Regions from separate parts of the Ruegeria sp. HKCCD6428 genome, predicted to be linked through region 1. Evidence: riboswitches for the same ligand, from Rfam matches in the RefSeq annotation. Region 1 holds a riboswitch; the other holds the start of a gene.

Region 1 (7,633 bases):
GAGGCTCTATCGTTCCGGCCGGTATGTTGATCGGCGCAGGCGTCAGCAGGATCGTGCCGCCCATCTGCGACGCCATATTCGCCTGCAGGTCCGAAAAGCGCAGATCGTCCTTGGCGCGCATATGGCCTGCTGCCGAGACTGATCACACAGGGCAAAGAAAATCTGGGCGTGGTTCGAATGGCTACGCGGCATCCGGATCAGAATTGTCACGGGCCGCCTACCGCTGGCCGGTGTCGCAACAAACGATCTGAGACATGCGGGCGGATGTGTTCGATCGAAACCTCGATCTGTTTCGTTTGAAACAGGGGGTGACGGGCGGTGAGGTCAGTCTTCCTCGAACGGGTCCCACTCGTCTTCAACCTCGGGAAGCGCTTCGGTCTCGACCTTGGCGGCGCGTTGCTCCGGCGTTTCGATCCTGGTGATTTTCGCCTTTGGGAATTGCGCCAGTACCGCCTGCACCAACGGGTGTTTTTCGGCCTCGGATTTCAGAGCCAGCTCGGCCTCGTCCCGTATTTCTGCAATTGTGGGGGCTTCACCGTCCGAGACGATCGAGACAGCCCACCGATTTCCTGTCCAGCGTTGCAGGGCAGAGCCCAACCGTGGCGCCAGATCGGCCGGTGCCTGGGCGGCGGGCGTAAATTCGATTCGCCCGGGTTGATAGGAGACGAGGCGCACGCCGTTTTCCACCTCGACCAGCAACTTCACGTCGCGATTTGTCCGGATCAATTCCACCACGTGATCGAAGGTCGGGTACCGGGCAAGAGCCGTCTGGGAATCCTGCGCCAGGGCTGCAACCGGTGCGCCACCGGCACCGCGAGGGGACGGCGCATAGGTAGGTGGATGGGCCGCGCCAGCCGGCGCCGGACCGGCGCCCTGTCGGGGTATCGAAACGCCGCCATTGGGCCCGCCCGGCGGCGGTGGCGGGGCATCTTGCAACCGTTTGATCAGCTCTTCGGGGCTTGGCAAATCCGCCACATGGGTCAGGCGAATAACGGCCATTTCGGCGGCCATCATGGCGTTGGGGGCTGCCGAGACTTCCTCGAGCGCCTTCAGCAGCATTTGCCACATCCGGGTCAGAACCCGCATCGGCAGAGCCTCGGCCATGTGTTGGCCCCGGGTCCGTTCGTCCGGAGAAACCGTCGGGTCCTGGGCCGCGTCAGGTGTGATCTTTACGACGGACACCCAGTGCGTGATCTCGGCCAGATCGCGCAGCACCGCCAGCGGGTCCGCGCCTTCGGCGTATTGGCCGCTCAACTCGGTAAGTGCTCCGGCGGCATCACCGCGCAGGATCATATCCATAAGGTCCAGAACCCGGCCACGGTCTGCCAGTCCAAGCATTGCACGGACCTGATCGGCGGTCGTCTCGCCAGCCCCGTGCGAAATCGCCTGATCCAGCAACGAGGTCGCATCCCGGGCCGATCCTTCTGCTGCTCGGGTGATCAGCGCCAGCGCGTCTTCGGCGATCTGGGCGTTTTCCGCTTCGGCGATCTTGCGAAGCAGGCCAATCATGTCTTCGGGTTCGATCCGGCGCAGGTCGAAACGCTGGCAGCGGGACAGCACGGTGACAGGGACTTTGCGGATTTCAGTGGTTGCGAAGATGAACTTCACATGCGCGGGCGGTTCTTCCAACGTCTTGAGCAGCGCGTTGAACGCGCTGGTCGAGAGCATATGAACCTCGTCGATGATATAAATCTTGTAACGCGCGCTGGCGGCGCGATAGCGAACACTGTCAATGATCTCGCGGATGTCGTTGACGCCCGTACGGCTGGCGGCGTCCATCTCCATCACGTCGACATGGCGGCCTTCCATGATGGCGACACAATGTTCACACTGACTGCAGGGTTCGGTCGTGGGGCCACCGGTTCCGTCGGGTCCGATGCAGTTCATCCCCTTGGCGATGATCCTTGCGGTCGTGGTTTTGCCGGTGCCGCGAATACCGGTCATGATGAAGGCCTGCGCGATCCGGTCGGCCGCGAACGCGTTTTTCAGGGTGCGCACCATGGCATCCTGACCCACCAGATCGGCAAAGGTTTCCGGGCGATATTTGCGGGCGAGAACCTGATAGGCGGGGCTGGAGCTGTCTGTCATGTCTTCTCGTTGGGATTCGGTGCTTGGGCACAGCGTAGTGGCCACCGTTGCCCGCGTCCACAGCGGGGCGCGATGATTTTTGATTTAGAAACGAGTCGCTTTCGCACTAAACTGCATCAGCGGATTTAATGGCTCATTTTGTAAAGAGTTCTTTGGGGAGGACAGGATTCATGTCGCAGTTGGTGATCTACGCCCTGCAAGTCGGTGGCGGAACGCTGGCGCTGACCTCGATGCCCGGACGCGGCGGAGATTACTCCAGCGATCTGGATATGATCGCAGCCTGGCAGCCGGGGCTTGTTGTTTCGATGACGACGGATGTCGAAATGCTTCAGGACGGGGCGCAGGAATTTGGCAGCGATATTCAAAGCCGCGCCAGCCGATGGGTTCACCTGCCGATCGAAGATTTCGGAGCGCCGACAAAAGCGATTGATGACGCGTGGCCGTCCGTCAGCGCCGCGGCCCGGCACGCGCTTTCCGGCGGAGGTCGCGTATTGGTACACTGCCGCGGGGGATGTGGCAGGTCAGGTATGGTTGTCCTTCGGCTTATGGTCGAATGCGGCGAACGCGCGGACACGGCGCTGCAACGATTGCGGGCGGTGCGCCCTTGCGCCGTCGAAACGGATGCGCAACTGGCCTGGGCCTCTCGGCGCGCCCAGGCACAGGTCAGTCTGGACTCAGATTGAAATCTGCATGGGCGCGCAAGCAGGTTTTCGAGGCCGGATCGTGGAAACTTCGATCATCGCGCAGGGTGGGGTCTTCACGACGCCGGATGGCATCGCACTGAACGTGTTTCCGAAGATCAGGTCGGCATAGCCGTTCAGCGGCTCAATTGCGGTTTCGGGCTGCGTTCCGCAAAAGACACGAATGCTGTCTGATCGCGCGCGGAAAATTGCATGACATCCTTCGGCGCAATGTGACAGCTCGCTGCTGCCCTCAATCTCGAAATCGTCACTTGTGGCCGAGGTCGCCTGGGCCATGGCTTCGGATATCGAGCGCGCCAGCCGCGCCAAAGCGGGACAGGTTTTGCCCGTCCGCTGACATACTGTTGCACTGAATTCATGTGTTTTTGTCTTCCAGATCATCCTGCGCCCTCCGCGCTTGGTGGACAGGATATTGGGGACAGGTGGAACAGCGTGATGCCGTCAGGACCTGCCCGGACACCCCGCCCGAGTTTCGGTTTCGTTTCCGATGGCAGGTCTCCTGACTTGCGGGTCATCGCTTTGCCGACCTTCCCAGCCTTCGGGGCCAGTGGTGTTTCGGCATCGCTTACCGCTTACAGTTGCGGGGGCAGTCGCGGATTTGGTTGTTGCCTGCATGACCAGACATTACCGCACCGTGTTCCCTTTTCATCCCGACCCCTTGTGGAGGCCGGAAACCATCACACAACCGCTAGCGTTTGAGCACGCATCGAGTCAAGCCGATCTTTTGACCGGACGCTTGGTCATGCTGGATACGGTGTCGGTTCATGCATAGTGTCGAGGGCGTTGAGGTTCGGAAACCGGATTTACCAAGCCCAAAGCCAGAGATCATGTTGGACACAGAGCAAACGGTATTGACCGAAGAGTTTTGCTTTCCGTCCGGGCAGAAAACACTGTCTGCACGGTTGTACAGCCCGCTGACCTCGCCCGAAATCGTCGTCGTGCTGAACAGTGCAACGGGTGTGCCGCGCGATTATTACCGTCATTTCGCACGATGGCTTGCTGCCGAGCAGGGTATGGCCTGCCTGACCTATGACTATCGCGATTACGGGCATTCCTTGACTGGCCGCCTGAAAGACTCGCGTGCGACCATGGCGGATTGGGCCTTGATCGACATGCCCGCGGCACGGGCGGAAATGCGCAGACGGTTTCCCGATTCGCAGCATTGGACCATCGGTCATTCGATCGGCGCGATGTTGGGGCCTGTGCAGCCGGATATCGATCTGATTGACCGGATGATCTGTGTGTGTTCGGGGCTGGTAACCCTAAGCGACCATCCATGGCCCTATCGTGGTTTGGCAGGATTGTTCTGGTATGGTCATGCGCCGCTTTTGGCCCGAGCCCTTGGCTACCTTCCCGGAAAGGCGATCGGGTTCGGCTCGGATCTGCCGGCATCGGTCTATTGGCAGTGGCGCAAATGGTGTACCGCGCCTTTGAATTATGTGCCTGAAATCGGGCATGAGTTACCTGCGGCGCAGTGGAAGGATTCTGGAACGCCCGTGGATTTGTTCACCTTCGAGGACGACCAGATGGTGCCGCCGGAAGCGGTTTGGCGGCTTGCGGATCTTTACGGCCCCGATGCCAACCGCCACCTGCTGAGCCCCGCCGATTTCGGGTTGCCCGAGGTTGGTCATATCGGAGCATTTGCCCGGCGCAATGCAGCGGTTTGGCCGCGACTGATCGCTTGATCAGACGCGGCGCAGAACGGGCCAGGCCCCGTCCAACAATCACCGGTTGCGAAGTTTCTTTTCCTTTATGACGCCACGGACCATCTTGCCGAACGCTTTGTCCCGCGCCCGGGACTGCGCGACGGTTTCAGAATTGCGCTGATCTTCGCGCCGAAGCTTGCGCCACCGGTCCAATCGAGCCGGATCAAGCGTGCCGTGGCTGATCGCCTCTTGCACGGCACATCCGGGCTCGGAGCTGTGCTGGCAATCCGAAAAACGGCAGTCCCGGCTCAACTCGACAAGGTCCGAGAAAACGTCGTCGATCCCGTCCTGAGCGTCCAGCAGGCGCAACGCGCGCATTCCGGGTGTATCGATCAACCAGCCGCCGTTGCGCATCCGGTGCAATGCGCGTGCGGTCGTCGTGTGTCGGCCCCGCGCGTCATCCTCGCGAATGTCCGAGGTGGCAAGATCCTGATCGGTCATGGTATTGGCAAGTGTCGTCTTGCCAACGCCCGACGAACCAACCACGGCTCCGGTCTGGCTTTTGGGGCACCAGGACAGAACCTTTTCAACCTCTGCCGGGTCCAGCGCGTTGATCGCCAGAACCGTCAGGAACGGGTCCAGTGATTGCACCTGTCCCGAGAAACTGTCAGGGTCCGCCGATTTGTCGGCCTTTGTCAGAACGACGACCGGGTAACACCCGGCCTGATGCGCAAGCGCCAGATATCGTTCCAGCCGGGGCAGGTTGAAATCGGCATTGCACGAACTGACGATGAACAACACATCGACATTGGCTGCGATCAGTTGCATTGCGGCGCCTGTACCGGCGGCGCGTCGGTGCAGCAGGCTGCGCCGGTCGAGCAAATGGCGCACGCGTTTGTCGTCATCGGCGAGAACCCAATCGCCAACGGCATAGCTGCCGGTCGTTTGATCGGGGGTCAGCAACGGGACTTCGCCGTCAGGGTTCAGCCCGATCAGGCGGTCCCGATGAACGGAAGTGATGCGAAAAGGTGTGCAGGAAGGATAAGCCGCGTGTTGCGCAGCAAAGTGAGAGGACCATCCCAGGTCCGAAAGTGCAAGAAACATTGGTTTGCCTGTCGTCAGAAACAGCACTCCCGACGGATGGCGATCGCTCATCCCCGGGTCATGTGTTCAGGCAGTCAGTCGATACCGTGAGGTCAGAACCGTGCTGCCCGAAGGGTCTTTGCTACAATCATAAAGCCCTCCTGCGGCCAAGGTTCGTAAAGTGAGAGGTTGGACATCGACCCAAGCGGGGCTCGTTGTGGCTGCTTCCTTCCGGACCTGACCAGGTTGGCGAGGCGCTCGCCCGCGCCAACCTCTCGACTCTGGATATAGGGAAGGCTTCGGCAAAAGACAACCCGTCAGAGCGTCAGCCGAATGCGTGCAAAACCGTTTTCGTCAGGTTCCAGAATCTTGGGGGCAAACCTGTTCAATTCGTCGACATACTTCAAAGCACCGGGGCCGGTCCGAAGAATGGTCGTCACCCCCGATTTCGGCATCAGAGAGAACGGATAAGGTTGTCGGGCCAATGGGTCGGGTGGCAGGCGGTGCGTCATGTAATCCCGCAAAATGTCCCGGATATCCAGCGGGGGCAGATCGATGGCCGGGGCCGATGACACATGCGGGAAATGTCCGCCCCCGCTTGCGCGATAATTATCGAGCGCAACGACAAATGCCTGATCGGGTTGCACGGCCTGGCCTGCGCAAGTCAGATGATGCACCCGCCTGTGGCCGGGATGGATCATTTGCCCCCCGACATCGTAACGCGCCGGTTGCGACGGGTCGATCTGATAGGACAGGCCAAAGATGACATCGAAATTGTATCCCGCCCGATCCCGGTCGAACAGCTCTGCCTCGGCGTCGGGGAATTGTTGGTTGAATGCGCTGGCCGACATCTCCAACCACTCCAGCAGCTGCGCGCCCGTGATCTGAACCGCGCGCAACTCGTTGGGAAAGACATGCAGGTCCGCCACGTGACGCAGACAGATTTCACCGGGCGGCACGTCCGTATAGTGCCTGGGGCCAGAGCGTCCGCCGCATTTGGCCGGTGACGCGGCTGACAACAGCGGCAGCTCTGCAAGCGTGGTGCCGTGTAAGAAAGGGCGCAACGCGGCTGCCTGTGCGGCTGCCACAAGCGTCAATCCACGATCCGGCGCACAGAAACTGAAATGGCTGTGCAATGTGTCCGAGACGCGCGCAACGGGCGCGGCCATGTCCTGACGGGTCTGCTGATGTGCGGGTTCAACCAGATGCGCGATTTCCAAATCTTCGCCAATCGCGGTGCCGTCCACCGAAACCAGGCGCAATTCGGCGTGGCTGTCGACAACGCGCTGCCTCGACTCGTGCTGTAGGGTAACGACCAGATCGATTACTCCAAGATATGCGCCTGCCGAGCCGGGCATGACAACCGGCGTTCCATGCACCAGCCCTTTCACGTAATCCACATTCGGGGTTTGCGCGCCGGTGCGTGCGGGAAGGGTCAGGTGAGTGTGCCCGGCGACAACAGCGTCGATGCCCTCGATCGCGGCCAGGGGAATAACGGCATTTTCAGTGTCGGTCGCTGCGTCCGGGTGTCCAAGCCCGGAATGGGCGAGCGCCACGATCAGATCGCACCCCTTTTCGCGCAAGATACGCGTCAGGGACCGTGCCGCGACAACGATGTCGTCCGCCGCTACGGTTTCGTTCAGATTGTGTTCTTCCCAACGCGTCGTCTGCGGCGGCAGAACCGAAAACACGCCGACGCGAATGGGCACATCCTTGTTTCCCACTCTCACGACACGGTCAAGGATCGTAAAACGCTGCCATGATTGTTGTTCTCCGGACCGATGAAGATTGCCGCACAGAACCGGGCACGGGGCTTGTGCAAGGGTCTTGTCCAATGTCGGCAGCCCGAACCCGAAATCATGGTTGCCCAGACCAATCGCATCATAGTCCAGCGCCTTGAATGCCTGCATCATCGGGTGGGGATTGTCGTTCCGAACGGCCCATTCGCCCATCGGCGTTCCCTGGAGCGAATCCCCGTTGTCGAAAATCAGCACCAGCGCGTCTGTGGCCTCGTGTCGGGCCTTGCGGATCAGGCTGGCGGTGCGTGTCAGCCCAAGCGTCGGGTCCGGTGTGTCCGCGTAATAGTCAAAACCGGTCAGATGCATGTGCAGGTCG
Region 2 (7,633 bases), on a different contig from region 1:
GGCTGACCTGTACAGTCCAGTTGATGATTGGCCGCAATGCAGAAAGCGCGATTGCCACGTCTTCATCTGCCGCGCGCAGCAGCGCCCGGTTCTGCTCCAGCAAGCCGCTTGTATTATACGCGCCGATGAAGGCGTCTGTTATGTTGTCAGCCCACACCGGACGCCCTGGCATAACGCTGATGGCAAGTCCTGCGGTCACTGCGAATGCCCTGACCAGCTTGCCTGTCGCTGAACCACGCATACCGAAATCCTCTCAAACGAAATTACACTGCCCTGAAGGCAGTTTGCGGTCTTCTTTTCAACTAATCAAGGCGCCAGCAGAATCTATCGGCGAACTATAGCGAAAATGCACACTCCGCCGAAAAGCTCTCTAGTATCGGTGCACTGGCGTTGAACGCATCCCGCCAGCTGACCCGGCCTCCGGTCTTTCGACCGATCCGCACAGTTCCAAGATTGCCTTCAACAAACAGGCATGCAATCCGGCCATGTTCCTTGAGCTGATCCAACAGCGCGTCGGGAATCCGTTCAACACCGCCCTGCACCATGATCGCATCGTAAGGACCGTGCTCAGCCGCACCCTGATCCGAAGGACCGGCGTGGATAATGGCATTGTCCACATCGGCCTCAGCCAACAGGCTTTGCGCCTCGGACGCCAGCGAGTCGTCGCTTTCCACACCAACAACCAACTGGGCCATACGCGCGGCAACCGCAGTGGAATACCCCGTCGCCGGAGCGATATCGAGAATCATCTCGTCGTTCGAAATGTTGAGCGCATCCAGCATTTTAGCAAGCGTTCTCGGCTCGAGCATACAGCGCCCGTTGCCCAGATCGATCACACTGTCGGCATAGGCGGCCTCACGCTGTGCGTCAGGCACGAAGTTTTCGCGCGGGACGTTCAACATCGCCTCAATTATCGGGAACTTTGTAACATCCGAAGGCCGGATTTGCGTATCAACCATAGTGCGGCGCCGGGCAGCGAAATCTGTCATAGGATCTCTCGAGTCATTCCCAAAGTTACCCGGCTTTTGCCACATCCTGAAACGCCCAGCAACGGCCCTGTTGACGCAACCCCCCGCGCCTGTGCGTTTGCGGTTGCGGGCTTCGGCAAATTTCAATCTCGTCGACAAAAATTGCGCGCAATCCTCTGGACGCCCCTTGGGAAAGCTGCTAAAACCCCACGCACACCACAGCAAGTATTTGATTTTGCTTGAAAAGGCGAGTTGGCGGAGTGGTGACGCAGCGGATTGCAAATCCGTCTACACCGGTTCGATTCCGGTACTCGCCTCCAGTACCTCCAATGACTTGCGGTACTTTTTCCCTCCTCGAGGTCCAATATCCAACCAACTATTGGATTTTTCGTATTGTGATCTTGTTCTGTTCCATCCGAATGCGAGCATTCTGGACATATGCCGCCAGCTTGCGTTCAGGCAACACCCGCCGTACTTCCTGGGCATCTTCATCTTGAAATGATCAGAATTGGTGACCTGAACCATTGGTCCCAGCCATTTGGGTACAAACCTTTCTTGTAGTCAGATTGCGATCAGGGACGGCCAAGCAGGCCCTTTGCGCGGTTCACGCAGCGGCAGAATGGTGCTGCAAACAAAGCTGTCGGATTGTCTGTCGTCCATGGCTGGAATTGACCTGCCATTACCTGTGCTGCTTCGACCTGGTTGGGACGGCATCGCGCCTGCGCGAAGCGTGCAGACTGCCTTATGCAATTTGGCCTATCCTTCTTTCTGACGTGTTCGTCCAACGGGGTTCCCGAAAGCATTGCTCAAGCAACAGCTCTTGAGCAATATTATGTCTCACCATCGCCGGAAAACGAAACTTCATGACAACTCGGGAAGGATGAACTAGGACTCTAACAAAGAAAAAGTTCTGGACGTATTGTGGAACACATTGCCTTTACCTTCGAGATGGGGGTCGTTTGCACCCTGCTGGCTTTCACCGTTTTTCTTTTCGTTTCCGAGATCATAAGGATCGACCTTTCCGCCATATTGGTTCTGGTTCTCATAGGCTTGCTCAGCTACGCGCCCGGGCTGGGAAATCTGGCGGATGTCACCCTTCTGTTCGACGGCTTCGCATCCAATGCCGTCATCTCGATCATTGCGGTCATGATCGTCGGGGCCGGTCTGGACAAGACGGGGATCATGAACAAGGTGGCTGCCGTCATCCTCAAATACGGCGGCAAGTCCGAAGGCAGGGTTGTACCAATCATTTCCGGCACCGTTGGCGTCATATCCTCGTTCATGCAGAATGTCGGCGCCGCTGCTCTGTTTCTGCCGGTTGTCAGCCGAATTTCCACACGGTCGGGCATACCGCTGTCGCGCCTGCTCATGCCGATGGGATTCTGCGCCATTTTGGGCGGCACCATGACGATGGTGGGGTCGTCTCCTCTTATCCTGCTGAACGATCTGATCCTGACGGCAAATGACAGTCTGCCGGCCTCTCAGAAAATGGAGCCCTTCGGCCTGTTCTCGGTCACGCCGATCGGTGCGGTTCTGATCCTGACGGGAATTGGTTACTTTCTGCTGTTGGGACGTTGGGTTTTGCCCGAGGCTGAAGGGCCTGACAATACGGGTACCGGACAAGGGACACAGGAATACCTGCAAAGGGTCTATGGCCTCAAAGCCGATGTGTTCGAAGTCGTGGTGCCCGAGGACAGCCCTTTGGTCGGCGAGATTCTGGCCGACATCAACCACGAAAACCACCTGTACATCATTTCCACCTTCTATCGCGGCAAAACCTCGATGGTTCAGGTTTTGACAGCGGAAATTGCAGCGCCGTGTCGGCTGGCCATCGTCGGCCGCCGTTGGGAGGTCGAGAAGTTCGCCGAGAAATACGGGCTGACCGTTCTTCCGGATTTGGACATTTTCGTCGAAGAGTTCGCCCCAACCAATGCAGGCGTGGCCGAGGTGGTCATCACGCCCGACAGCAAGCTGATCGGCAAATGCCCCCGCGAGCTTTTGTTTCGCAAGACCTACGGGATGTCGCTGCTGGCCATTCACCGCGGCGAAGAGACGCTGAGCCATGTCGAGACCGAGGATCACGAATCCACTCAGATCGGACTCGAAAAGTTTCAGGCGGGCGACATGCTTGTGGCACATACCAGATGGGACAACCTGATGCGGATCAAACGAGATCCGGATTTCGTCGTCGTGACGACGGACTTTCCTCAGGACGAGCTGCGGCCGCAAAAAGTCGGCTGGGCCCTGGCATTCTTCGCCATTTCGCTGTCGTTGATCCTGTTCACGGATGTCCGGCTTTCACTCTGTCTTCTTACCGGCGCGGTGGGCATGATGCTGACCCGTGTGCTCAGCGTGGACGAGGCATACCGCGCGGTCGGATGGAACACCGTATTCCTGCTCGCCTGCCTCATACCTTTGGGACAAGCCGTGCAGAACACAGGCACGGCCGCGTGGATCGCGCAGCAGATCATGATAATTCTGGACGGCTGGCCGCTCTGGTCGCTGCAAACCGGCATCGCTGTTCTGGCGACGGCCTTTTCTTTGGTCATGTCCAATGTGGGGGCCACGGTTCTGCTGGTGCCTCTGGCGGTATCGATTGCGGTGGCGGCGGGTGGAAACCCGGCCGTCTTTGCCCTGACGGTCGCCATATCGACCTCGAACAGCTTCATCATCCCAACCCATCAGGTAAACGCGTTGATCATGGGTCCGGCCGGATACAAGGTGATGGATTTCGTCCGCTCCGGCGGAATAATGACGGCGCTGTTTCTGGTCGTCTCGCTGCTCATGATAAACGTCATCTATTAGCGCAAGAGGATCCAGGGGGTTCGGTGGTCTTTACCCATCATCTGGACAGGTTCAGTCGAAGCACCGGTTGGCCATAGTCTACGCCCCTTGCTGAGATACCGTTCGTCGCCCGGCCCACCTCAGGCTGGGTCCCGGCACACCATGCCGCCCATCGACGCCCACAGGTCGCTTTCCATGCCTCTGCATAATTGTTGCGCGCGACTCGCTTGACAAGCAGGCCAGCGGTGCCGCATGTCCCTTTCGTTGGTGTCGGTGACAGCCGATGAAAAGGGAATGCGTCAACGGTCTTGCCGCCAAACGCAGCCGCCCCCGCGACCGTGAACGGAGAGGATGCCCAATGCCACTGGCTCGAAAGCCGGGAAGGCGGGACATCCGACAGAGGCCCGCCTCTGGCATCCGCAAGCCGGGAGACCTGCCAACAACCGAAGTTGAAACCGGGCGGGGTGTTCCGGTGTCGGGTCCATGACCAATCGTGGCCCGCATGAAACCCCGTCCCCCGCGAAGAGGATTTGGGGGGATGAGAGACATGACCGAGACCGCACCAGTCGAGTTGCTGGTCTGTACCACCTGCCGTCGCGGCCTGCCTGTCGAAGATGACGCGCAACGCCCGGGCGCTTTGTTGCACAAGGCCCTGGAACAGGCAGACCTGCCCGACGGTGTCACCCTGAAAGCCGTTGAATGCCTGTCAAACTGCGATCAAGGCTGTTCGATCGTGTTGCGCGGGCCGGGCCGCTGGACCTTCGTGTATGAAAACCTGAACGAAACAGATCATGTCGACGTCATCGTCGACGGCGCGACCAAGTATCTGGCCACGGAAGATGGTTTGGTGAAATGGCGCGAACGCCCCGAACATTTTCGCAAGAACTGTGCCTCGCGCATTCCCCCCATTGGAGCCTGACATGTCGAACCTCGAAAAACTCCCCGTCACAGTGATCACCGGCTTTCTGGGCTCGGGCAAGACCACTTTGGTGCGTCACCTGATGCAGAACCCGCAGGGCAAGCGCCTTGCCGTCGTGGTCAACGAGTTCGGCGATGTAGGCGTCGATGGCGACATCCTGAAATCCTGCGCCATTCCTGATTGCCCGGCGGAAAACATCATGGAACTGGCCAATGGCTGCATCTGCTGCACCGTGGCAGATGATTTCATTCCCACCATCGAGGCCCTGATGGCGTTGGAGCCGCGCCCGGATCATATCCTGATCGAAACCAGCGGTCTGGCCCTGCCGAAACCGCTGCTCAAGGCATTCGACTGGCCTGACATCCGCTCGAAGATCACCGTCGACGGCGTGATCGCCTTGGCCGATGCCGAGGCTGTGGCCGCAGGCCGTTTCGCGCCCAATGTCGAAGCGGTGGACGCCCAGCGCATGGCCGATGACTCGATCGACCACGAAACGCCCCTGTCCGAGGTGTTCGAGGATCAGATCTCGTGCGCCGACATCATCCTGCTGACCAAGCCCGACCTCGCCGGCCCCGAAGGCGTGGCCAAAGCGCGCGAGATCATCGCCGCCGAGGCGCCGCGCCCCCTGCCCGTCGTCGAAGTGGCCGAAGGTGCCGTGGACGTGCGCGTTGTGCTGGGTCTGGAAGCCGCCGCCGAGGATGACATGGACGCCCGACCCTCGCATCACGACGGCCATCACGATCACGAGCATGACGATTTCGAAAGCATCATCGTCGAGCTGCCCGAGCAGACCGATCCGGCCCAACTGGTCGCCAATATCGAACGCCTCGCCAATGAACTGAACATCCTGCGCGTCAAAGGGTATGCCGCCGTTCAGGGCAAACCCATGCGCCTGCTGGTTCAGGCGGTCGGCGCGCGGGTACGGCACCAGTATGACCGCCCGTGGGAACCCGGTGAAGACCGTCGTTCGCGTCTGGTCGTCATCGCCGAGCATGACGATATCAAAGAGGCGGAAATCCGCGAAATCCTCGTGGGTGTGCGTGAGGCCGCCGAGTAAGACCCATGCACGTCGTCTTCCGCGAAAGCCACGGGCTCGAGGAAACCGAGACCCCAACCGATCTGGGCCAGAGCCCGGCGGAACTGGTGGTGCTGTCCTTTTCGGACAGCGATCTGGGTGCTTTCGCGGCGGGCTGGCATCGTGGTGGCGGGCCCGAGGGGCGGATGCCCTCGTTGCGGCTGGCCAACCTGACGGCGCTGAAACACCCCCTGTCGGTCGATACCTATGTCGAACAGACGTTGGAGGGCGCCAAGGGCATTCTGATCCGTCTGATCGGCGGGGTGCCCTACTGGTCCTACGGGTTGCAGCAGGTGCTGGCGCTGGCGCAGGCCAAAGGCATCGCGCTGGCGGTGCTGCCCGCCGACGGGCGCGAGGACACGCGGCTGGACAACTATTCCACCCTGCCCGTTTCCACCCTGCGGCGGCTGGCGCATCTATGCGATACCGGCGGCGAGGTCGCGGCACAGGCGGCGCTGGCGCAGATGGCTTTGGCGGCGGGGCTTTATGCCGGGCCGGTGATGGGCGCCAAGACCTTGCCCGAATGTGGCGCGTGGTGTCCGGATCGCGGCGTAATCCCGGTGGAAACCGCGTTCGAAGGTAACGCCAAACGCATCCTCGTCACCTTCTACCGCGCTTACCTGACCTCGGCGGACACCGCCCCGATCGCGGCCCTGATCCGCAGCCTGCGCGCCCGTGGGTTCGAGGCGGTGGGCCTGTTTGCCCCGTCGCTCAAGGCGCCTGTGGCCGCCGACTGGTTGCGGGAACATGTTGTTGCGCTGAACCCATCGGCCATTGTCAACGCCACTTCGTTTTCGGGAAAAGGCGCGTCGGGAACGTCGCCTCTGGACGCGGTAGGCGTGCCGGTGTTTCAGGTCGCTCTCGCCACCTCCCGCCGCAAAGCCTGGGCCGAGGCGGAACGCGGTTTGTCCCCGGCCGATCTTGCCATGCATGTGGTACTGCCCGAGGTGGATGGACGGATCTCGGCGGGAATCGCGTCTTTCAAGGAACCCGGCAAACGCGATCCGCATCTGGAATACGCGCGCTTTGCACATCGGCCCGAACCGGACCGGATCGAAGCGATCATCGACCGTGTATCGGGCTGGCTTGCATTGAACGACAAACCCAAGGCAGATCAGATTCCTTCGTTGGTCCTGTCCACCTATCCCGGCAAAGACTGGCAGATGGCCCATGCGGTTGGCCTCGACGCGCTGGCCTCGGCCGAGGCGATGCTGTCCGATCTTGACGAAGAAGGCTATGACATCGCGACAGGCGAGCTGATTGCCGACACTCTTCTGGACGCACGGATTTCGTGGTCGCTCGGGGATTATCAGGATGCGCTTGCGGAATTGCCCGAGACCCTGCGCGCCGGTCTGCACGCCGTTTGGGGCGCGCCCGAAGATGATCCGGCCTGTGCCGATGGGGCCTTCCATTTCACCGCGCTTCGGCGCGGCAAGGCGCTGGTCGCGCTGCAACCCGAACGCGGCACGCCCGAGTTGCGGGATGACGACTATCATGACCTCTCGCGCACCCCGCGCCACGGTTATGTCGCCTTCTATCTGTGGCTGCGCAAAGGCTTGGGTGCCGATGCGCTGATCCATATCGGCGCGCATGGAACGCTGGAATGGTTGCCCGGAAAATCGGTCGCCTTGTCAGCCGATTGCTGGCCCGAGGCGCTGATCGGCGATCTGCCAGTGATCTACCCGTTTATTGTGAACGACCCGGGCGAGGCCGCGCAAGCCAAGCGCCGGATCGGAGCCGTCACGCTGGGCCACATCCCGCCCCCGATGAAGGACAGCGGCACGCCGGATCGGATGGTGCGGCTTGAATCGCTGCTGGATGAGTTTTCCAACGCCGACGGGCTTGACCCCAAACGCCGCGACCGCTTGCAGGAAGATATCCGTGATG

Evidence for each region. Region 1 has a riboswitch for cobalamin ahead of GS620_RS17595 (hypothetical protein). Riboswitches for the same ligand answer to the same signal wherever they lie in the genome.
Region 2: it holds a riboswitch for cobalamin, as region 1 does, so the genes downstream of both, GS620_RS00320 (DUF1636 domain-containing protein) here and GS620_RS17595 (hypothetical protein) in region 1, are expected to answer to the same signal.

What each region holds. Positions count from the first base shown of each region.
Region 1 covers NZ_WVQX01000009.1:44,123-51,755, reverse strand. The annotation lists gene GS620_RS17605 (DNA polymerase III subunit gamma/tau) at 325-2,088, opposite strand; gene GS620_RS17600 (dual specificity protein phosphatase family protein) at 2,259-2,771, shown strand; gene GS620_RS17595 (hypothetical protein) at 2,763-3,170, opposite strand; cobalamin riboswitch at 3,261-3,483, opposite strand; gene GS620_RS17590 (hypothetical protein) at 3,554-4,474, shown strand; gene rsgA (ribosome small subunit-dependent GTPase A) at 4,514-5,590, opposite strand; RNA gene ffs (signal recognition particle sRNA small type) at 5,698-5,796, opposite strand; gene GS620_RS17575 (bifunctional 2',3'-cyclic-nucleotide 2'-phosphodiesterase/3'-nucleotidase) at 5,836-7,633, opposite strand, start outside.
Region 2 covers NZ_WVQX01000001.1:64,496-72,128, reverse strand. The annotation lists gene GS620_RS00340 (TolC family outer membrane protein) at 1-241, opposite strand, end outside; gene GS620_RS00335 (protein-L-isoaspartate O-methyltransferase) at 336-989, opposite strand; tRNA gene GS620_RS00330 (tRNA-Cys) at 1,215-1,288, shown strand; gene GS620_RS00325 (SLC13 family permease) at 1,917-3,773, shown strand; cobalamin riboswitch at 4,001-4,208, shown strand; gene GS620_RS00320 (DUF1636 domain-containing protein) at 4,300-4,671, shown strand; gene cobW (cobalamin biosynthesis protein CobW) at 4,673-5,728, shown strand; gene cobN (cobaltochelatase subunit CobN) at 5,734-7,633, shown strand, end outside.